DNA from 2 places in the Pseudoalteromonas distincta genome. Region 2 is predicted to be linked to the other one. Evidence: riboswitches for the same ligand, from Rfam matches in the RefSeq annotation. Region 2 holds a riboswitch; the other holds the start of a gene.
What was found. Region 2 has a riboswitch for lysine ahead of dapA (4-hydroxy-tetrahydrodipicolinate synthase). Riboswitches for the same ligand answer to the same signal wherever they lie in the genome.
Positions count from the first base shown of each region.

Region 1: linked by a shared signal. The riboswitch ahead of lysC (lysine-sensitive aspartokinase 3) and the one ahead of dapA (4-hydroxy-tetrahydrodipicolinate synthase) in region 2 are both predicted to bind lysine.

Region 1 is NZ_CP040558.1:1,955,787-1,967,917, forward strand. Features, by position in the region: gene FFU37_RS08650 (sodium-dependent transporter) at 1-620, opposite strand, end outside; gene FFU37_RS08655 (4'-phosphopantetheinyl transferase family protein) at 762-1,520, shown strand; gene lysC (lysine-sensitive aspartokinase 3) at 1,554-2,945, opposite strand; lysine riboswitch at 3,021-3,193, opposite strand; gene nhaD (sodium:proton antiporter NhaD) at 3,295-4,542, opposite strand; gene FFU37_RS08670 (MksB family condensin complex protein) at 4,765-6,036, shown strand; gene FFU37_RS08675 (condensin complex protein MksE) at 6,040-6,588, shown strand; gene FFU37_RS08680 (Mks condensin complex protein MksF) at 6,585-9,362, shown strand; gene FFU37_RS08685 (DUF4136 domain-containing protein) at 9,471-10,022, shown strand; gene FFU37_RS08690 (peptide-methionine (S)-S-oxide reductase) at 10,462-10,950, opposite strand; gene FFU37_RS08695 (TonB-dependent receptor plug domain-containing protein) at 11,291-12,131, shown strand, end outside.
Region 2 is NZ_CP040558.1:3,636,287-3,648,417, reverse strand. Features, by position in the region: gene FFU37_RS16385 (cysteine desulfurase-like protein) at 1-755, opposite strand, end outside; gene FFU37_RS16380 (2OG-Fe dioxygenase family protein) at 767-1,399, opposite strand; gene acnB (bifunctional aconitate hydratase 2/2-methylisocitrate dehydratase) at 1,600-4,197, opposite strand; gene FFU37_RS16370 (OmpA family protein) at 4,490-5,545, opposite strand; gene FFU37_RS16365 (protein adenylyltransferase SelO) at 5,936-7,345, opposite strand; gene FFU37_RS16360 (DNA-3-methyladenine glycosylase I) at 7,354-8,052, opposite strand; lysine riboswitch at 8,244-8,444, shown strand; gene dapA (4-hydroxy-tetrahydrodipicolinate synthase) at 8,635-9,519, shown strand; gene FFU37_RS16350 (2,3,4,5-tetrahydropyridine-2,6-dicarboxylate N-succinyltransferase) at 9,535-10,275, shown strand; gene FFU37_RS16345 (PLP-dependent decarboxylase) at 10,275-11,480, shown strand; gene FFU37_RS16340 (succinylglutamate desuccinylase/aspartoacylase family protein) at 11,486-12,131, shown strand, end outside.

The DNA of each region.
Region 1 (12,131 bases), 1.7 Mb from region 2:
CTAAAATCAGGGATTAAATACGCAGCAAAGCCTTTGCTTGCGCCATCAAGTGTTGCAATGTAGGCAATTAAACCAACAAGCAGCACAAGCAACAGTGGCATTAAACGGCGCGACCAGGTTTCTATTCCCGATTTAACCCCTTTTAAAATAATACTGGCAGTTAAAATAAGCATAAGCGGCGTAAATACAAAATTACGCAGCACTGAGTCACTATGTAAAAATTCGCTTGCGCCTGTGAAACCTAAAAAGGTTGTTATGGGTTCAATAGCGTACGAAAGCATCCACCCTGCCACTATTGAATAAAAACTTAGCATAACAACTGCGCCCGCAAGACCTATGTAACCGGCTGCTGCACCTACTTTACGGCTAGTGTTTTGCCATGCATCGCCCAATGCTTTTACCGGGTTAGCTTGTGCTTTGTGACCTAAATAAAGTTCGGTATACAGCGCAGGAAGCGCAAGTAAAAATATAACAATAAAATAAACCAGTAAAAAAGCACCGCCGCCATGGTTGGCCGCTTGCGTAGGAAAACCCCAAATATTACCCAAACCCACTGCTGCGCCAGCAGCGGCTAAAACAAAACCAAGTCGGCTTTGAAACCCATCACGCACTTGTGCCATACATCTACAAATCTGTTATTATTTTGATTATTGTGAATTAAACCATATTTCATGCCAGCTGAGTAATAAAATTGTACCCAGCCTTTATTAGTGGCGTTAACCGCTCACAATATCAGCGACTTCTTTTGCTTTAGGGCTTTTATGACTGAACACTATTTTAAAAACGCCTTGAGTATTACTTCAACTCAATTGGCAAATTTGTCTTTAGCGAGTAACAGTATTTTATTATTTAATGCTAAAACACTTGAGCTTAGTGACTTTAATTTGCCCGATTGCTTAAGCCCATTTGAGTTAAACATTATAAACCGCCGTAAAAGCCCACAGGCTAAGCAAGAGTATTTAGCTACGCGGTTATTGTTAAAACACCTTATTAAAGTAACGCAGCCGCAACATACGCACGTACCCCTTAATAAAATGAGTACCGAATTTGACGAAGCAAGCTCAAAGCTGCAAATACATGTAAGTGGTGATGTTATAAATACCTGTATTTCGCACTCGCATGGTTTAGTTGGGGTCGCGCTAAATTTTGATAAAAGTGAGTTTGGGTTTGATATTGAAAAAGTAAGCCTAAAGCGCCCGTTTGAAAAGCTCGCTAAGCATTTTTATCATAATGATGAAATTACACTTATTACCGAGCCTACTAATACCCAAGCCCAAGCAGATACGTTTTTTAGAATTTGGACATTAAAAGAGTCACTTGCTAAAGCCACCAGCCGCCCTATTGCAAAATTACTTAGCCCTAATGTGTTTGACGAATTACATAGAGCAAAGCTGAGTGCTTGCAGTAATCGCGTTACTGTAGTTGATAGCAGTGACAACAATGTTTGTTTTGATGTGAGTGTGGTGCATAAAAAAAGCACCGACTGGCGATGCTTTTTATTAAATGACTTTATTAACTGATTTTACTCGTTAATTTCCCTGAATAACGATTACTTACGCAGCAAAATCGTTTTCTAATAAACGGCTATGGATAGACTGTACTACGTTATCTGACTCAGTTTGCTCTACTAAAAAGCACAGGTTGTGCTTACTAGCACCGTGACAAATTAATCGAATGTTAAAGTCTTTTAGTACACTCATTAAGTTCATTTCGTGTTGGCGTAATTGAATCTCAGAGCCAATAAGTGCCACCAATGTTAGGTTGTTTTCTACCGAAACATGGCAAAACTCTGCAAGCTTATCTAGGCATTCTTGATCAAGCTCTGGGCGCGAGGCGTTTTGCGCGTTATCAAGCGTTATAGCCACACTGATTTCTGATGTAGTTACCAAATCTACCGATATATTGTATTCACTTAATAGTGTAAATACGCGTGCTAAAAAGCCGCTTGCTAGTAGCATTTCTGGGCTTTTAAGGGTAAGCAATATTTGGTTTTTACGTTGCGTTACTGCGCGTATACCTGGTTGCTGCGATTTTTCACGCTCAATCCACGTACCGCCACGCTCAGGCTCTCGGCTAGAACCTACAAACACGTTAATGTGGCTACGACTCGCTGGTAAAATAGTTGCTGGGTGTAATACTTTTGCGCCAAAGGTTGCCATTTCAGCGGCTTCGTCAAAACTTAAGCGTGCAATAGGCGTCGCTTTTGCGCACAAACGCGGGTCGGTGCTAAAAATGCCCACTACGTCGGTCCAAATATGCACACTTTTAGCGTTAATCGCTTCTGCTAATAATGCAGCGCTGTAGTCTGAACCACCACGTCCTAGCGTTGTGGTGTGACCGTATTCGTCACTACCAATAAATCCCTGAGTTACAATTACCTGAGCGTCTAATAACGGAATTAAATGATCTTTAGCAGCTTGCGCTGTGGCTGCAACATTGGGCGTTGCTTTGCCAAATTGGCTGTCGGTTTTAAGCACCTTGCGCACATCAAAGCGATCGGCATTTAAACCTTGTAAACGCAGTACCTGAGCAAACAAATACGACGATAAACGCTCACCAAAGCTAAGTAGCTCGTCGTGTTGCTGATCGGTTGTTAGTGGCTCTTGAGCCAATGTTTGAAACGCTTTTAAGGTTTCGTTAAAGCCAACCGCTAAATCGGCATCTAGCGATAATTCATCTAAAATAGTTTGTTGAATAGCAAGCACGCCGTTTATGTGTTCTTGGCGCTCACTTGAGGTAATGCTTGATTTACACAGTGCAACTAAGTGATTAGTTACGCCGGCACTGGCGCTCACGGCAACAATACGTACGCTTTTATCTGCAACAATAATTTCGCTACAGCGACTCATCGCTTCAAAATTTGCAACACTGGTTCCGCCAAATTTGGCAACGATGTAATCTGATTTTGCGCCTGATACTGTTTGTGGCACTGATTGGGTAGTCATTTAGTCTCCTTTCGCGGTATCCAAACCGCAATAAAACAAGAAGAACTTGGCAAAGGAATGCTTGAAGATAAGTCCACTGCCAGAAGCTCTCCACCTATATTGGTGACAGTTTTGAGGATTCAGCCCCATAAACCGAAAAACAATGACGACGTATCATTATTTTCCTCGGCGAGTACTTCCCTCCTTAATGATCATCGGCTTTCGTCGCCTAACATTAAGTACCTAAGTATCGCACCTCTTCTGAATGCTTTATTAACCAGTGGCTAATAAAACAAAACCCCACTAAGTAGCGGGGCTTTGAAAGTTATCGTTTAGACGTCTAGCTGTCAAGCATTTAATAATTTATGAGTTAAATAAAACTGCCCATGTAATACGAGCCCGCATATCCAACCGTGTAACAAATTAATAAATGTAGCGATAAACGCAAGTAGCTCATAAAGGTAAGCGCTTTAACTTTACTCATGGCAATAATGCCCGCAGCCGAACCAATAATAAGCATTGAACCGCCCACCCCCGTTGCATACGTAAACGACAACCAGTGTTGTTGGCTCATTACTATATTGGCTTTTAATAATGCAGCGGTAAGCGGTACGTTATCGACCCCTGCTGATAATATGCCCATTAAGTAGTTTGCGTACTCAGGTGCCATTACCGTGTATAGGTCGGTAAATTTACTTAGCATACCAATTTCTTTAAGTGCGCCTACAAGTAAAAGTACGCCTACAAAAAACAATAATGTGTCGTATTCTATATCGCGAACAAAATCGATTATGTCTTTGTTTATGTCTTTTTTGCGCATTAAAAATTGCGCCACTAAAAACATCACTGATAAGCCAAACAAAAAGGTTAAGAGAGGCGGTACGCTGTAAATTACACTCAGCGTAAGTGTGCTCACTACGGTAGATAAAAATATAACAGCAATGGTTATGTCGGTTTTTTCAATGCGGGTTTTACCTGCACTAGCAAACTCAACACGCCCTTTCATACCGATAGACAGTAACGCGGCAAGCAGCATAACGCTTGCAAGTGCTGGCGCTATAAGTAGTAATAAATGAGCAATGGTTACTTTGCCATCTAAAAATATCATTAGTGTGGTTACGTCACCGGTTATTAGCGATACCCCACCTGAGTTAACTCCAAATACAATAAGCGTGGCGTATTTAACGAGCTTTTTAGGTTCAAGTTTTAACGACATAACAACCGCAAGCGATATAAGCGTCGCTGTTACGTTGTCTGAAATCGACGAAAACAAAAATGCAAATCCACCCACCAAAAACATGAGCTTTTTTTCGCTAATACTTTTTGGCATAACGCGGTGCACAATATTTTCTATAAACCCCTTTGAATTTAAATACGCTACAAAGGTCATTGCAGCCATTAAAAATAGCCATAATGAGGCAATTTCTAAAATATTTTCATTTAAAAGATGTTGAATCGTATCGGGGCTTTGCCCGTGTAGGGGGTATATAAAAAGAAGAATCCAGCAAAGCGTACCAAAAAACAGCGTGGTTTTAGCTTTATTTACGTGGATTATATCTTCTATAACGATCAGTAAAAATGCAATCGCTATCAGGGTTAGAATAATCGAGGAAACCATGGTAGTTAAACAACCTTTGATATAGTTTTAAAGAACACACAAATAACATTCCATTTCATGTGCCTATTTTCGGCGCGAATTTTAGCACTGCCTCTATGCAAAAACTATTATTAAATGGTCTTAAAAACGAATACTATATACAGACAAGGTTAATTAAAAATACGTAATAATGAGTCTTCTAAAAGAACTCAATAATAAAATACTAGGATGTTGTAACCCCTTATGATCCCAGCTAAAAAGCTGCTAAACACCATAACCGAACATTGGGGTGTATTAGCGCTATTATTTAAACGTTTTAAAATGGCTGACTTTAGCCTAAAAGACGTACAAAACGCGATTAAGCAAAAGCAGCCTACGTGGTCAAACGAACGCATTTATAAAGAAACAAATCGTTTGTTAAACCAAGATATTTTAATTCCGCTGGCTAAATCCTCTCAGCTTGAAATAAATCGTGCTATTGCTGATTTTGCTACTTTTTTACTGCAAGAAGAGCATTTAGGTTTAGCGCAAGAAATTAGCGTACTAGTAGAGGACCTAGCTCGTTTAGGTAACCGCCTAGATAACGCTGGCGAAATAGAAGACTTTGACGATTTACGCCGCTACAGCCGCATTATGGATGATCGGGTGCGTAAAATAATGAAGCTCTATACGCACAACGAAAACGCTATTTTAAATATTGTTGAACAAGCCAAATCAAATAATGCAGTGCAATCGCTGCAAAAGCGTTATAAAGCGGTAATAGAAGCCTTTGATGAATACATAGAGCCAATGCTTGAAATGGTTGATATTCGTGGTGAATTTCATGCGTGTTTTACCCTCATTGAAGAGCAAATAAGTAAGCAAATACTGCACATTGAGCGCTCAGGTAAAGCGTATAACGATAAACGTATGCTGGAGCAATTACGTACCCGTATACTCGAAATGCATTTAATAGGCCGAGAAAGCTTACGTAAAAGTGCCGATATGCTTATGCCACTGCGCGAGGAGCTACGCCGTAATAACTTAATTACTCGCCAAGCAGCCAAAGTACTTGGGCTTGTACGTAAAAATGGCGTAGACAATATGCTAAGTGCTGTACAGCCACACTTTGTGAGCGACGCACAGCGATATTCGCTTGGTCAGCAACGCCATATTGTGGCTTACATGGCAAGCTTGGTTGAATTTGAACACGAAGAATACCAATTGCCTGACCAGCAAGACGTGCCTGCATTTGTTACGCCTAATATTCCTGACTACAACGATGTTAAAACCAGCTTTGCTAAGCGCTTTAATAAAAAACGCAAAAAGCCGCAGCCCTTGCTGCAATTTTTAGACGAAAGCTATCCAGATCTCGATGCAGACGAAATGCTATTTTTGTATCAAAAATTAGTTAGCGACAGCGATATTAAAATAATTCAAAGCGATGAAAAAGCCCGCGTAAAAATTGCCGGTCAGCACTTTTCTTTATATCCATTTAATTCAGAGCCTCAGCCAGATTCAAAGGCAGGTAAATAAACCATGACACACATAAACTTAGACGAGCTAACCCATCTACAAGCCATTAATAAAAAATTAGTAGCGGGTTATCACATTTGCGAGCAAGACAACGTAATGTGGCAAGAGCTTGACCAACACATAGAAGACTACACCGCCCTATTTACCGCTTTAGGTAACGATTTAAAACGCGACAGCCGTGGCTTTTATTACTTTGGTAGCGACGAAAGCACACCCAATATGGGCAAAATATCTCGCGCTATCGCACTCACCATTTACATTTTAATTGAGCACTACGCCAATACGGGTAAAGATCCAATGCGTGCATTGTTTGACGACGTAAACGATTTAGAGCTTATGCAAACGCTGGTGCAAATTAACAAACATTTGTTTGATCAGCTTGAGATATTTTCGGGATCGGACCTACGTAAAGACGTTTACCTGCGCATGGTGCGCTTAGGTTTAGCCCGTGAAGTAGAAGGTGGCTTTATGCTACAAGCGCCAATTCACCGCTATATAGATGCACTCATGGAAGTAAACGAAGAAACCTACATTACAGAGGACGAGGAATGAAAAATCTATATGGACTAAGTAAACTCGCCCTACTTAACACCGCAGGCTATGCAAAATGTGTGATCCCGCTTGATAAAAGCAGCTCTATTTGCGCGCCCAATAACACAGGTAAAAGCTCGGTTATTAACGCCCTGCAGTTCCCGCTTATTAACGATTTACGCTTAACAGAATGGGACGGACACGATTTAGATGAAACCCGTAAGTTTTATTTTTCATCCGATCAGTCGTACATTTTACTCGAAGCTAACTTGCCTCATGGCTCGGTAGTAATAGGCGTTGCGGGACTTGGTAAAATTGCCGGTTACGCGCATCAGTACTTTTGTTATCAAGGAAAGCTTGATTTAGAGCAGTACACGCAAGGTAAAACTATTATTAAATTTACCAAGCTGTTCAACCATTTAAAATCGCTTAATTACAATCCTATTGAGCTTAAAGCACAAGAGCTCAACGCGCTACTTACTGGCGGCGCAACGCCTTTTGACGGCGACATTAACCTAAAAATGATCCCGCTTAATAATGTACAAGACTCCTCTATTTATAAAGAAATATTTAGACGTATTCTTAACTTACACAAATTAGGCGCAAGCGACGTAAAACGCTTTATGCTACGCGTGTTTGAACGCCATATGTCGAACTCTAAGGTCGATTTTTATGAAGTATGGCGTCGCTCATTTGATAAAGTAAACCGCTCAAAACGCGAATTAAAAGCCCTTGAGTCAATGCAAGAGCCAATAGCCGCGCTTGAATCAATGCTTGAAAACCAAACCGTGCTTAAAGGTAAATTAGCGGCGTACGCACCTAAAATTGACCAAGCATTGATTGATTTTGATACCTATCAAGAATCGCAACTTAATGAGCTGGGTATAGCGCTTGAAGATATAGAGCACGAAAAACACGAGTTTGAGCAAAAGCAAAGCCTATACGTACAGCAATCGCGTGATATAGAGCGTAGACAAACTCAAATTGAGCAGTGGTTTTTAGATTACGATGCGCTTAAAAGCGAGTTTGAACTGGTAAATAAAGCCACGCTCAAAACCAGCCTGACTCAGTTAAAACAAGATTACGAGTCGCTTTCGCACTCTATAACCAGCGCACAAGGACAAAGCCTACACACGCTTGACTACCGCATCAGCGAAACACAAAAACAAATTAAGAGCTTAAAGCTGCAACTTAAAAATCTTGAGTTTAATTTGTTTACCCGTATGCGCGAAGACCTCTCGTTAAAAGAAGTAGAGGAAATATCGCGCATTTTAAACCCAGATATTCTCTCGTTTGCGACCACCACTAATGGCGATATAACCATTGATGACGAAGATGCATTTGGGGAATTTTTATCGCTATTGAGTGAAAACGTAAAAGGCGGTGTACTAACGCTACCTGGCGCGAGTATTAAACTTAAAAAACTCTCCCCTGTGCAAATGCAAAGCGGCGAGAACAAAGAGCAATTAACTGCTCAGCTAAGCGCACTTGAGCATTCACTTAAAGAGTTTAAGCAACAACGCGATGTTGCTGCAAACGTTGCCGACAAGCAAAAAGAAAAAGACGCGCTATACGATGAGCTAATGAGCGCTGAGAGCGCGCTAAAACGCTTAGAACAGTTTGATGTAATGCAGCAGTCGGTTGAAGCGCAAGCCATGCTCAAAGAGCAATTATTAGCTGAGCGCGAACAAGTTGACGACTACTTGCAAGATATTCAAAAAAATAGTGGCTCAATTGCCGATCGTCGCTCGTTAATTAAATCGAAACAAGAGCAAATTAATCGCCAAACTGAGCGCTTACGCCAAGTTAAAAGCGAGCGAATTGACCACACGCTTGATTTATACAGCGGCAAAGTGACCCCGTACATGATTGATATTACGGTCGACTTTGATAACTTAAGCGACCTTGTTCATCACTTTAATAAAGACTGCCAGGAGCTGCGTAATTTTGACATAAACGTGCGTAATACCTATTTGCATGTATATAACGCGGGTATTACTAAATTCGACAACGAAAATGACGAATACACTAAATACCAAAAGCTAATAAGCGCCTTTCATAATATTGATAACGAACGCGATGCTGTTGAGCGCCAAGCTCGTGTTGCGCTTACAGAGGTTGCCGCAACTATTAAAGGCTTGCGAGAAGATTTAGACCGACTTCGCCGCGAAATGAACAGCTTTAATAAAGGCATAAGCCAGCACCGAATTTCAAACCTGCAAGCGTTTAAAATTAACGTAATACCGCGCAAAATGCTGGTTGATAGTATAGATACCATTATCAGCACGTCGCATCAGTTTGAACAAGGTGACACGCTTGATTTACTGAGCCAAGAACCGTACAGCGAAAGTGCAGTAAACGAAGCGAAAGATCACTTAATTAAACTTGCCTCAGATAAAGCGGGTTTAACACTTACCGATTTATTTGATATTCGATTTGAAGTGGTTAACCGCGCAGGTGAAACAGAGCACTTTGAAAAAATAGATTCGGCGGGTTCAAACGGCACACGTATTACGATTAAGTTATTGTGTGGCATGTTGTTTATTCGTTACTTATTAAGCGATCAAGAACAAAACCTATACCGTATACCTATTTACATAGATGAAGCGGCCGACATTGACCCGCAAAATCAAAAAGCGATTATAGAAACCGCACTAAGCTTTGGTTTTGTGCCTATATTTGCCTCAGTTAAGCCACAAATAAGTTGTGACTACATTGTGCCTATTCGTTCAGTAAAAGACGGTGCACAAAACTGGGTGGATGAAAAAGATTGGATTGAAGTTGAACACAATTAATTGGCCGTTAAGGCAAACCAACTAAACTAAAATATAGGACGTTTAAATAATACACATTTAAACGATGTGTGTTATTTTAAATTAATGCATTTTATTGGAGCAAACGTAATGAAAAATATACTTATTGTTGCAGCGCTAGCACTACTTACAGCCTGTACACAAACCCCTGATTGGGATTACGATAAATCAGCCAACTTTAGTAATTTTAAAACATTTGCTTGGGTAGAAAACGCCAGCCTAACTAAAGACACAAATAACTACCAAATTAATGGCCTAATGGAAAAACGTGTTCGCACTGCCGTTAACGCAGAACTGAGCCAAACACTAGGTATGAGCTTAGTTGATGCAGCAAATGCTGATGTACTTGTTAACTATCATGCATCGGTTGATAAAGAGCTTGAAGTAGATACATTTAATGTAAACTACCGCCCGCATTGGGGTTATTGGGGTACTGGTTTTCAACGTGATACAACCGCGCGTGAATACGAAGTGGGCACACTGATTATTGATATTGTAGACCGTGAATCTAACCAGCTTGTATGGCGCGGCGCGAAAGAAGGTCGATTAAAGAAAAATCAATCGCCAGAACAACGTGAAGCATCAATTAATAAAACAGTGAGCGAAATTTTAAGTAACTTCCCGCCGCAAAAGCAGCAGTAAATTAAAATTAGCTATAAGTAAGTTTTAAAAAAGCTCACAGTACGTGAGCTTTTTTGTGGATGTGTATTTTTGGGACTTTTAAAATAAAGTAATTACGAGCTACGCTCGTCACGTCAGCAAGCTGCACGTCTACAAAAAAACACCGCGTCAAACTTTACCTGTAGGCGCTAAGCTTGCTTGCGCGAGAAGCGATAGCTTCTAATTACTTTGATAGCGCTATATTCCATCTTAAATTACGAGCTGCGCTCGTCACGTCAGCAAGCTACGCGTCTACAAAAAAACACCGCGTTAAACTTTACTCGTAGGCGCTAAGCTTGCTTGCGCGAGAAGCGATAGCTTCTAATTACTTACTTTTTATAGCGCTATATTCAACCTTAAATTACGAGCTGCGCTCGTCACGTCAGCAAGCTGCACGTCTACAAAAAACACCGCGTTAAATTTACGATTTATACTTATGCAGTAACTCAAGCGGTATATGGCAATAGTCATCAGGGTGATTAGTTAAGCGGTCTTGATGCTCAGGATCGCTTGGCACGTAGTTAGTTAACAGCTCTACCCCTACCACAATTTTATCGGCATCACTGCGCTTGTTTATATAATTGCTTGCTGCATCTAAATGGCTTTTGTTTTTGCTGTAAATAGCAGTGCGGTATTTAGGGCCTACGTCATCCCCTTGTTTATTAATACTGTATGGGTCAATAATTTCAAAAAAGTAGTCATACAGCTTATTTAGGCTAACGACTTTTAAATCAAAAATGACTTTTACGCATTCGGCATAACCATCGTATTCGCCGTCAGTGGTTTTGCTTGTACCATTAGCGCGACCTGCTTCAGTACTTATTACGCCTGGTAAGTGCTTTAAAAACTCTTGTACGCCCCACAGGCAGCCACCAGCAAAGTAAATAGTATTATATTCTTTAGTATCCATTATAAATGTTACCTAATAAGTAATTATACCGATTGCATTAAAATAGTGTTCTATTATGGCGCCAAGAAAATAGCGCAATAACAAGGCGAAAATTATGACATATAGTTGTTCTATATAAATAATTTTTAACGCAGTGAGTGCGCTATTTAATACGATAGAATGACCATGTTTTTAATAAAGTCGGTATTACGTAAATGGTTATCAAATGCAGTTATTAACAAATTGATGTACAATCGCGCACAAAATGACTGCTGTTACATTTAGTTATTTTATCATGCTCAAATATAAGCTTTGAAATTAATTGTAACCGCAGCTACAAATAAAAAATGATGAGAAACACATGAATCGCACACCACACATTATAATACCTGCAATATTATGCAGCGTTACTGCATTTGCTAATGCTAATACGCTATCTGATGAGTCGGCAATCGAGAAAATAACGGTTGAGGCCTCACCCACTGCAAATAAGTTGCCAGTAGGTACATTCGACTCGCCTATTTCTAATTTAGAATATGACCCGCGTGTTGACCTTCAATCGCGTAATATGGCTGAGGCGCAAGCTGATGTAACTATTCGTGGTGGGATTTTTGAAAACACCGGTTTTAGAGTAGGAAGCGTTACCCTGCTTGACCCGCAATCTGGCCATTATTTTGCTGAAATACCCATTGCACCACAAATGCTAAGCAGCCCAGATGTTTTAACCGGTGCCGATAACGCACTTTACGGTATGAATAGCTCTGTAGGTACGGTTTCATTTGGTTGGAAACCGATTATTACTGGCGGTAGTGTTTCCCTTGGTACTGGTACAAACGACTTTAATCTGCAAAGTATTCACGCTGCTAAAAACACACAACTTGATAGCTTAGCTAACTATACTCTGGGCTTTGAAGGTGAGTATTCTCATTCGCAAAGTGATGGCACCATTGATAATGGCGATCATGACTTCTCGCGCGCCTCAGCTCGCGTGCAATTAGCAAGCGAGCACAGCCAAACAGATTTGTTTTTTGGCTCACAAGATAAGTTTTTTGGCTGGCCTAACTTGTACACCCCTTTTGGCGTTAACGAAACTGAAGATTTAGAAACCCGTCTTTGGATGCTTAATCACAAGCAAAACTACTCTGATAACAGCAACTTTGAAGTATCTGCTTATTATCGTACCCATGACGATCACTATATTT
Region 2 (12,131 bases):
TCTTTAGCTGGCTCAACCTTGTAAGGCGTAAACCCGTCTAAATGTTCTTTTTTACCGTAAACCATACCTAAATGCGGGCCAAAAAACTTATACGCAGAGCACGCTAAGAAGTCGCAATCAAGTGCTTGCACGTCAACAAGTTCGTGCGGTGCATAATGTACGGCATCAACATAAACAAGTGCACCTACAGCGTGAGCAAGCTCAACAATACGTTTAATATTATTAATTGAACCTGTGGTATTTGAAGCGTAAGTAACCGCTACAAGCTTAGTGTTGCTGTTTAATAAGCTTTCAAATTGCGCCATATCTAAGCTGCAATCAGCTTCGTTAATTAAAGCCGTATTAACTTTAACGTCTTTATCTTCTGCAGCTTGTTGCCACGACGATACATTCGAGAAGTGATCGGCATTGGTTACAATTATTTCATCGCCAGCCTGCCAGTCGCGTGAAATAGCACGGCTAAAGCTAAATGTTAGGCTGGTCATGTTTGGACCAAACACAATTTGTTGTGAGCTAGGTGCATTAAGTAAATCAGCGGCTGCTTGACGCGCATTCGCCATCAACTCAACCGTTTTATCACTTGAAAAAAACGCGCCACCTAAGTTCGAATTATAATGACCTAAATAAGCTGTCATCGCAGTAAGCACCGATGTTGGTACCTGCGAGCCACCTGGTCCGTCTAAAAATATTGGCGATTTACCATCAACGTTCTGCATTAATGCTGGAAACTGCTCACGTAATTGCGTTATGTTCATGCCTAACTTCCTTAAGACGTTAATACAAAACAATCCAGGTAACCTGGTTTGCTAGCATCAATTTTGTTCATAGGTGTTGCGTTATGCCACACTTGACGGTCGTTTATTAATGCAAACATGCCGTCTTTTATTTCCATTTTAAAACAAGGCTCAGCTTGCTTGTTTTCGTATACAAGCAGTTCGCCGCCTTCTAAGTTCTCGTGAGAAACACCGCATATACATACATGGTCAAAACCATCTTGATGCACGCCTTCTGGCGCTGCAGGTGTATCGCTATCGATGGCAAGCATGCGGAACTGATGAATTTCAATATCACGCTGCTCATCAATACCGGTAAGTTGGCGAAATTCATTTACAATGCTTTTCATGCCCTCTGACTCAAGTAAACTTTGCTCTAAATTTTCGTAAGTACGCTCTACATTACCTTGAAAAGTATTAATTGAATCATCTTGAACAAATGCTTTGGCTTGCTGTAGCTTTATTTCACCATTTTGCATTTTTACTACTGAATAACGACGTTTACGAAAGGCACCATCTGCATAAAGGTTTGCAGGAAGGTTATCAAAAGAAGGTTTAACCAAATCAATATTTGCTTGGTTAACAAAACGTAGTTGCAATAAATTCTGGTTGTTTAATGCTGTCATAAAATCTCGCCTAAAATAATGAGAATATTGATAAGGATTTTAATGCATTTTGATAGGAATTTTTGCGCGATTAATTACTTTAAAAGTAATTTAAGACTAGAGTTAATACAATAATACAAAAAAAGAAGCATGAACTATCTAATATTTGTTTTAGCCAATAAAAAACCCGCCGAAGCGGGTTTTTAAACAAACTCTAAAAGTTATACAGCTTGTTGAATAATCACGTTGTCTGCTTTTTTAGTGTAAGCAGGCATACGGTGGAAGTTTAAGTAACGGTAAGTATCTGCAGCCGTTGCATTAATCTTCGCTGCGTATTCTTGGTACTCAGCTGGAGTAGGTAGTTTACCTAAAATAGCCGCTACTGCAGCAAGTTCTGCTGAAGCTAAGAATACGTTCGCGCCATTACCTAAACGGTTAGGGAAGTTACGTGTAGAGGTAGACACAACCGTTGCTTTGTCTGCAACGCGTGCTTGGTTACCCATACATAGTGAACAACCTGGAGTTTCGATACGTGCACCTACACGACCAAAGATACCGTAGTAACCTTCGTCTGTAAGCTGATCTTTATCCATCTTAGTTGGCGGGGCAACCCAAAGCTGAGTTGGGATACGACCTTTAAAGCCATCTAGTAACTTACCTGCTGCGCGGAAGTGACCGATGTTAGTCATACAAGAACCGATGAATACTTCGTCGATTTTCTCGCCAGTAACATCAGATAATAAACGTGCATCATCTGGGTCATTTGGAGCACAAAGGATTGGCTCTTTAATATCTGCTAAATCGATTTCAAGTACATGTTTGTACTCTGCATCAGCGTCAGCTTCCATTAGTTCTGGGTTAGCTAACCAATCTTGCATTGCAGTAATACGACGCTCAATAGTACGTACATCGCCGTAACCTTCAGAGATCATCCATTTAAGCATAACAATGTTTGATTCTAGGTATTCTGCGATAGACTCTTTAGAAAGTTTAACCGCACAACCTGCTGCAGAACGCTCTGCAGATGCATCTGATAGTTCGAACGCTTGCTCAACAGTTAGGTGTTCAACGCCTTCAATTTCTAGTACACGACCAGAGAATTCGTTAATTTTACCTTTTTTCTCAACTGTTAATAAACCTTCTTTAATACCGAAGTAAGGGATTGCATGTACAAGGTCACGTAAAGTGATACCTGGTTGCATTTCACCTTTAAAGCGAACCAAAATTGACTCAGGCATATCAAGAGGCATAACACCTGTAGCTGCTGCGAATGCTACTGCACCCGAACCTGCTGGGAATGAAATACCTAATGGGAAACGTGTATGTGAATCACCACCAGTACCTACAGTATCTGGTAATAACATACGGTTTAACCATGAGTGAATTACACCATCACCTGGGCGAAGTGACACACCGCCACGGTTCATGATGAAATCAGGAAGCGTATGGTGAGTGTTTACATCGATTGGTTTAGGGTAAGCCGACGTATGACAGAAAGACTGCATTGTTAAATCTGCAGAAAAACCTAAACATGCTAAGTCTTTAAGTTCGTCACGTGTCATAGGACCTGTTGTATCTTGCGAGCCAACAGTTGTCATTTTAGGTTCACAATATTGGCCTGGGCGAATACCTGGAACGTTACACGCTTTACCAACCATTTTTTGCGCTAGTGTGAAGCCTTTTTCAGAAACTTCTGTCACTGTTGGTACTTTAAATACATCAGTTGGACCTAGGCCAAGTGATGTACGTGCTTTATCAGTTAAACCACGACCAATGATAAGTGGTATACGACCACCAGCACGAACTTCATCTAAAATTACATCAGATTTAAGTTCAAAAGTTGAGATTACTTTGTCAGTACCGTGGCTCTTAACAACACCTTCGTACGGGTAAATATCGATTTGCTCACCCATGTTAAGCTCATCAACATTTAATTCGATTGGTAATGCACCTGAATCTTCCATTGTATTGAAGAAGATTGGAGCAATTTTATTACCTAGACATACACCGCCAACACGCTTGTTTGGTACGAATGGGATATCATCGCCCATGAACCAAAGTACAGAGTTAGTTGCAGACTTACGAGAAGAACCAGTACCAACAACGTCACCTACATATGCAAGTGGTAAGCCTTTAGTTTTTAATTCTTCAAGCTGAGAGATTGGACCTACTTCGCCTGGCTTGTCTGGTGTAATTCCATCACGTTCAATTTTTAGCATTGCTAAAGCATGAAGTGGGATATCTGGACGAGACCATGCATCTGGTGCTGGTGATAAGTCATCAGTATTTGTCTCGCCAGTTACTTTAAATACAGTAACTGAGATCTTTTCAGCAACAGCTGGCTTATTAGTAAACCATTCTGCATTTGCCCAAGACTCAATAATTTGCTTAGCGAATGTATTACCCGCTTTTGCTTTTTCTTCAACATCGTAGAACGCATCAAACATAAGTAATGTATTTGAAAGGCCTTTAACTACGATTGGTGCAAGTGTTTCGTCATCAAGTAGGTCAATCATTGGCGCGATATTGTAACCGCCCAGCATTGTACCTAATAATTCTGCCGCTTTTTCTTTAGAAACAAGTGGAGAATTAGCTTCACCTTTAGCTACAGCTGCTAAAAATCCCGCTTTAATATAAGCAGCATCATCAACACCAGCTGGTATACGCTGAATGAACAAATCTAAAATGAATTCTTCTTCACCTGCAGGTGGGTTTTTTATTAATTCAATAAGATCAGCAGTTTGCTGAGCATCTAATGGCGCTGGTACGATACCTAACGCGGCACGTTCTTCTACGTGTTTACGATATTCTTGTAGCACAATATTGCCCTCTTGGTGACGTGAAAGTATCCGGTAGCGCTTTGGGCGCAAATAAGTTACCCAATACTTATAGTATTCTAACGCGTAATTATAAAGCTTTTATGGATAGATGAAAATCCATCCAGTTGCGCAACTGATTATACCGATTATAAATACTATGAATAGTGGTTGTGGTAAAAACTATTTTCATGAATACTTGTTAAGTAAGAATCATTACCATTAACTAGTATTAATTTATTACAGGCATAAAAAAACCCAGCACTTGGCTGGGTTTTTATTACAAACTATTTAATTAACGTAAAACTTTAACGTTTTTGATAGTTTTGATATGCGCTTCTACACGACGGTTTTCTGCGTTTGCAGCTTTAGTGTTTGCATCATTTTTAAGACGCTCTTCACCTAAACCAACTGTAGTAATACGATCTTCAGCAATACCATCAGCAACAAGTTGCTTAGCTACAGCATCAGCACGTTTTTTAGATAACCATTTGTTGTAAGTTGCTTTACCTACAGCAGAAGTGTGACCTTCTAATAGTACTGTTGTATCTGGGTACTCTTTTAAGAATGCAGATACTTTTTCAATATCATTTAAGTATTGAGTAGATACTGCAGAAGCATTGTTAGGGAAAGTCACTAATAAGCTTACTGTTACTTCTTTATCTTCATATAAAGTACAACCAGTACCATCTACAGCATCAGTCATAGGTGTGTTAGGACACTTATCATCTGTATCAGCAATATTATCGTTATCGCTGTCTGCAGGGGCTACAGCTACTTCAACAACTTCAGGAGCAGGTTTAACTTGCTCAACCGGTGCAGAGTTTTGGCCAAATAAGTAGTTAATACCAATTTTAGCGCCAACATCTGTATAACCACGGTCAAGACCTTGATATACAGCTGTTTCAGCATTTACAAATAAGCCATCTGTAATGAAATGCTGGTAACCAACACCTGCATTTAAGAATGTGTTGTCATCAACTACGTCAATTTCTTTAATACCGAAAAGACCATAGAAAGGACCGCCGTCTAAATGGTAAAGAGCATCAATACCGTAACGCTCGCCATCAATATTGTTACGGTTGCCAGCAACTTTATCAAAAGCATTAAAATCCATGTCTGCATATTCAAGACGTGCGCTCCAGTAATCACTGAAACGGTAACCAGCTTCAACACCCCAGCCAGTTGATTCGTTTACGTCAAGACCGGCTTGATCACGCATGTTTTTCCAAGATGCGTCATAGTAGTCACCAAATGCGCCAATGTAGAAACCTTCTTCTTTATCAGCAGCGAATGTAGATGCGCTAGTTGCAGCCAACGCGATTGCAATTGTAAGTGTTTTTAATTTCATTGTTTTCTTCCCATTTGAACAATTTTAAATTGTAGCTAATCGATACTAGCTCAATCAGTTTTATATAGACTAACTGAGCCTTTGTTAATCAATACTTAACGAAAAATAAAGTTTATAACTTTTTTTCTATGCCTTGTCACAACACACATCCACTTACTATAGGCGAAATTAAAACTTTATTGAAAAATAAATATAGTAGTTTTTGTAAATTAGTACTTAGCAAGGAATGTAAGAGCAATTAAATTGAATGCACTTATAAATGCAAAGAAATATTGCTTGCTTTATATTGTGCGCATAATACCACCAGAATTAGCATTCCCCTAGGTATATGCGCATGTTTGATTAAAAAATGACTCTTTTTAATCATGCGGTTATATTTAAAGTTAAGTATTAAGTACCACAAAAAGTCTGGTAGTCATTATCATTAGTCGGTGGAGAGCAAAATTCTGATAATTCTTCACCGTTAGAGTATGGATTGCCGGCTATTTTTATAAAGCGCTGTAGTAACTCGCTAGATCCTGTAGCGTTATATTGTGCAATTATTTCTTCGATCACATGATTTCGCGGTATAACACGAGGATTTGCAGCTCTCATTACTTCATAACTATTATCGTCAGTTAAGCTTACCCACTTAGCTCTCCATTCAATTAGCGACTCAGGTACGCTTTTTTCTCCTTTTAAGGATTCAGTAAGCGCATCAAAGGCATTGGTGTAGTCGAGCTGATTATCTTTTAATAGCGTTAACAACTCTGCTATTAACTCGCCACTACTATCGCTAGATTCATTTAAACCCAGTTTTTGTGCCCACATAGCCGTAAACTCAGTATTAAACTGCTCAGCAAAACTATTAATAAATGGCGTCATTAATGAAACCGCTTGCTCGTCATCATCGCTAATGAGTGGTATTAAACTCTCAGCTAAGCGTGCGCAGTTCCAGTTAGCTATATTAGGTTGATTACCAAATGCATACCGACCTTGTTTGTCTATAGAGCTAAATACGGTATCAAAATCAAAGCTATTCATCATGGCACACGGGCCGTAATCAATGGTCTCTCCGCTTACTAGCGTATTATCTGTATTCATTACTCCGTGAATAAATCCAACACGCATCCAGCTCACAACTAGCTTAACTTGGTTTTTAATCACAGCGCCTAAAAATGCTAAATATCGCTGCGAACCTGTATCTGTTATTTCTGGGTAGTGACGCTCTATAGCTAAATCGGCTAAATTTTTAAGCCCTTCAACATCGCCTTGCGTCGCTAAATATTGAAACGAGCCAACACGAATATGGCTAGTTGCTACACGCGTAACGATAGCCCCAGCTTGTGGCGGATTACGATAAACCGTTTCACCACTACCAACAACCGCTAAGCAGCGTGTGGTTTTAACTCCCAGTGCATGCATTGCCTCGCTCATTACGTATTCACGAATAGCAGGGCCAAGTGCGCAACGTCCATCCCCACCTCTTGAGTAAGGAGTAGCACCAGAGCCTTTTAATTGAATATCCCATAACTGGTTTTCATCATCACTAATAGCGCCCAGTAAGTGCGCTCGTCCATCGCCTAAGCGTGGTGAAAAATGTCCAAATTGGTGCCCAGAGTAACCAAGTGCTACTGCAGGAATCGCCTGTTTTTCGTTACCGCTAAAAGTGCTGGCACGCAAATCAGCCGCAATGTTAATATTAAATTGTTTTGCTAAACTCTCGTTCCACAGCAATAACTGAGGAGAGGCGACACTTGCAGGGAAATCTTCTATCGCGAAGTTTTCCGCAACATCTGTGTATCTCGGCACTAATTTCATGGTAATTCCTATTGTTGCTGACTTATACCAACACGGTTGTCACCTACGCCATAAGCAACAATTAAGCTTAACTCTTGCATACTTAAGCCGCTTTGCTTTTGCATTTCGTTAAAAAAAGCTTGGGCTGCATTTAGTGACTTTTTAGTTTGTAAGCCGCCGTCTATAATTTTATGGGCACGCAAATAATTCTCTACATCGCGTGATAGTAAAAATGTATCTTTACCAAGTGCTCGCAACGCGTAAGGCCCTGTATTTCCGCCTAAACGCGAACCATGTTTTTTTAAATACGCCCATAAACCAATAATATCGTCTGTTGGCCAATTAGCGATAAACTGACTAAAACTGCCATGTTCCCCTGCTATTTCGTGGATCATGTAAGCATTTTCGGTAATTGTTTTTACTTTTTTATAGTTACGAACAATGCGCTCATCCGTTGCTTTTTGTTCCAGCATATCGGGTGGCATCATTAATAACTTATCAACGCTAAAATCCCAAAAAACCTCTCTAAAGCCTGCCCACTTATTATTTATGACTGACCAATAAAAGCCGCTTTGAAATACTTTTCGAGTAAATTCTTCAAGCCAATCGTCGTCACTTAACGTGCTTAGTTGTTTTTTAGATAGCGGTTTTGCAAGTAATAACTTAAGCATTTTTTCAGAGCCTTTTCGCTCTACCGCTCGCTTATAAATATCGCTAAATTTTTCCATACTAATTAAATACCTCACTACTTATATTGCTAGTGTACGAGAAAAGCACCTAATACGTAACCACCCCTCTTTTCGATGAATTAATCTGTATTTAGTCGCTTGACACCTAGACGGCTAAAATGCTTTAATCGCCGTAATTACCCTATTTAAATTGCACAGGTTTGTAAGTTTTACCCTACAAACAGGTGCAAAGGGCTAGAAGAGGTGCGTTATTCAGGTAGCGTATGTTAGGAGCGCAAACTCCAGTAAGCATACGTGAGGGGAATTAACGCCGAGAAGTAACCACTTTTGCGAGGTGTTTATTTCGGGCGACTAGGTTGAACCCTAGCGACTGTCACCAATAGCTGCTTATAAAAAGCAGCTTGTTAGTTTGGTGGAGAGCTTCTGGTCTTAAATATTAAGGCCGTGCGCCCTATTATTTTAAGCCCATTCGCTCTTCGAATTATTAGTTCGAACGACGTTAATGCGGCTCCTTCCATAAAGCTTTTTAACTCTTCGAATAATACCAATTGCATTAAATTAGTTATCGCTAAAATGATCACGTTTTTAATAAAGTTGGTACAAATTATAAGTTCGTGAGAGATGATCAACAACTTCAATTTAAACGACTACTCACTGTGGACCGCGCTCGTTACGCCATTTGATCAACACGGCGATGTTGACTACAACACGTTAACTAAGCTGGTTAGCGATCAAGAAGCGGCACATAACGGTATTTTGCTACTTGGCAGTACGGGCGAAGGTTTAGCACTAACGCTAAAAGAGCAACAAGCCATTGTTGAACACGTATGCCAGCTAAAACCAACAGTACCACTCATGGTTGCTGTGGGCGGTAGTAACTTAAAGCAACAAATTGAGTGGGTTAATTACTGTAATACACTACCAATTCATAGCTTTTTACTTGGCTCACCGCTTTATGCAAAGCCTGGTGCTATAGGTCAAACTCATTGGTTTGAAAGCCTACTAAATGCAAGCGCTCACCCATGTATGCTTTATAACGTACCGGGTCGAAGCGCTGTTAGCATCCCAGCGGCAACAATTCAAAACTTACAAAACAATAAAAATTTATGGGCGTTAAAAGAAGCGAGCGGCAGTATTGCTCAGTTTGAAGCTTACCGCCAAGCGGCGCCTAATTTAGCTATTTTTAGTGGCGACGATGCGCTAATGCCTTATTTTGCTCAAGCTGGCGCAAAAGGTTTGGTGTCGGTAGCTGCAAACGCATGGCCTGAACAAACTCACGAGTTTGTTAAGCGCAGTTTAAGTGGTCAACACCCTAACTTATTTGCCCAGTGGTCAAGCGCTATTAATAGCCTATTTGCTGTCGCAAACCCTATTCCCGTAAAGGTACTGATGCATTTGCAAGGCCGCTTAAGCAGCCCGCAACTTCGTCCACCTTTAACACATCTTGAGTTAACTCAAACCGATTGCATCACAACTGCAAACAACACCATTTTATCTTGGCATTAAATACAGGTTTTTATAATGAGCTGGTTAGAACTATTAAATAATTTAGAATCGGGCGCAGTACGCGCAGCATCACAAAACGAAAGCGGCCAATGGCAAGCTAACGTAGAAGTAAAGCAAGGCATTTTAGAAGCCTTTAAAAATGGCACTAATACTGAGTTTGCAGGCGGCTTTGTTGATAAACATAACTTAGCTCCGCAAGAATTTAGTACTGATGATGGCGTTCGTATGGTACCAGGTGGCTCAAGTGTTCGCCGTGGTGCTTATGTTGCTAAAGGCACGATTATTATGCCACCAGCGTATGTAAACATTGGTGCATATATCGACGAAGGCACAATGGTAGATAGCCACGCATTAGTTGGCTCGTGTGCACAAGTAGGTAAAAACGTACATTTAAGTGCTGCAGTTCAGCTTGGTGGTGTACTTGAGCCAATCGGTGCAAGCCCAGTAGTTGTAGAAGACGACGCCTTTATTGGCGCTGGCTGTATTATTGTTGAAGGCGTAGTCATTAAAAAAGGCGCAGTACTTGCCCCTGGCGTGCGTTTATCAGCAACTATTCCGGTATACGACTGCGTAAACGAGCGCCAACTAGATAAAGGCGAGCCAATCCCAGAGTACGCGATTGTAATACCGGGCTCTCGCCCTGCGTCAAACGAATGGGCGCGCGAGCAAGGCCTAAGCATGTCGTGTGCGTTAATAGTTAAATACCGCGACGAGAAAAGCGATGCATCGTTATTGCTTGAAGAGGTTTTACGATAATGAGCTTTTTAAGCACGCATATCAAAACCGCTGTAAATACTATTACACAACAAATTGATACACCTTTTTTTGTTTACGATTTAGATCAACTAAACACGCATCTTGCGCGTTTAGTTGCGCAAACCGATGTAAAACTGTGGTACGCGGTAAAAGCAAACCCACTGTCTAAAATTATTCAAAGCTTAGACAGTGCTGGCTTTAATTTTGACGTAGCAAGTAAAGGTGAGCTTGAGCAAGTACTAGCACAAGGTATTAGCTCGCAGCGCGTGCTCAACACAGGGCCTGCAAAAAGCCCTAAACAAATAAAACACTTTATTGAGCGCGGCGTGCGTATATTCGTAGCAGAAAGCCTCAATCAAGTACGTTGGTTAAACCAACAAGCGCAACTACAAAACACGCAGTTACAAGTATTACTGCGTGTACAATTACGTTGGCCTGAAGGTGAAAAAAACCCACTGGGCGGCGACAGCCTTACACCGTTTGGTTTGGGTTGTAATGAATGGCAAGCACTCAATGTAGCTGACTACCCTGCGCTTAAATTTGACGGCCTGCATATTTTTCAGTGGGGCAACATGCTTAGCACGCAAAAACTAAGCGACTTGTGGTCACAAATGATTGCACCTCTTAGCCAACTTGCCAGCGATTTAAATATTAGCCTTAAAATTTTAGATTTAGGTGGCGGTTTAGGTATTCCTTATACACAAAACGAAGCAACACTTGATTGGGATGACTTAATTGCTGCGCTCGCTAAAATTAAAAATGATGCGGGTGTAGAAGAATTATGGATGGAACTTGGTCGCTATGCCGTTGGCGAATGCGGTCATTACGCAAACCCAGTAGTAGAGCGCAAACAAAACTACAATCAAGAACAAGTAATTTTAAGCGGCGGTATAAATCACTTATTACGCCCTGCTGTTACCAGCCAAGACTTTCCTGCTGCATTACTGCGTGAATCCAGTGCTAAAACTCAAGCGGTCACTTTATACGGCCCACTTTGTACAGCGCTTGATTGCTTGGGTGAACATAACTTACCAAGCGATTTAAATGAGCACGACTGGCTAGTGTTTAGCCAATGCGGTGCTTACGGCTTTACCGAAAGTATGCCGTATTTTTTATGCCATGAGCTAGCTGCTGAGTACACCTTGCAAAACGGTACACTTACCTGTGTTCGCCAAGCCGAAAATGCCAGCCATTATTTAAGGTAACAAGTATGAGTAATACAACACACATTAGCCAAGAGAACATTGTAGTAGGGGAAGTTGCAAACGGCTTACCGCTTACAATTCCTGTGTATCGTTTAAAAGGCGATGGCACAGGGCCAAGTGTTTACATTCAGGCCAATATGCATGGCGCTGAAGTGCAAGGTAACGCAGTTATTTTTCAGCTGCTTGAGCAATTAAAACACCTTAACCTTAGTGGCGATATTACCCTTGTACCTTATGCAAATCCGATTGGTTGTAATCAAAAATCTGGCGAGTTTACCCTTGGCAGGTTCGATCCGATTACGGGCACTAATTGGAATCGCATGTATCACTACAATAAAAATTTAGTGGCACAGTTTGCACAAAATCATACTCAGTATGACGACGCTACATTAAAAAGTAACTTCAAACAGGCACTTATTGACGAAGTAGACAGCAAGCTTAACGGCCCGGCTTATTTACTCAATACGGGTAAACGCATTGCGCTTAACTTACAAAAGCTCGCTCATCAGGCTGATATAGTACTCGATTTACACACAGGCCCTATTTCAAGCAAGCATCTGTACTGCCCAAGCTATGCAACCGACAGCGCACGTTACTTTAATATTGAACATGTATTGCTTATTCCTAGTGATTTTGACGGCGCTATGGATG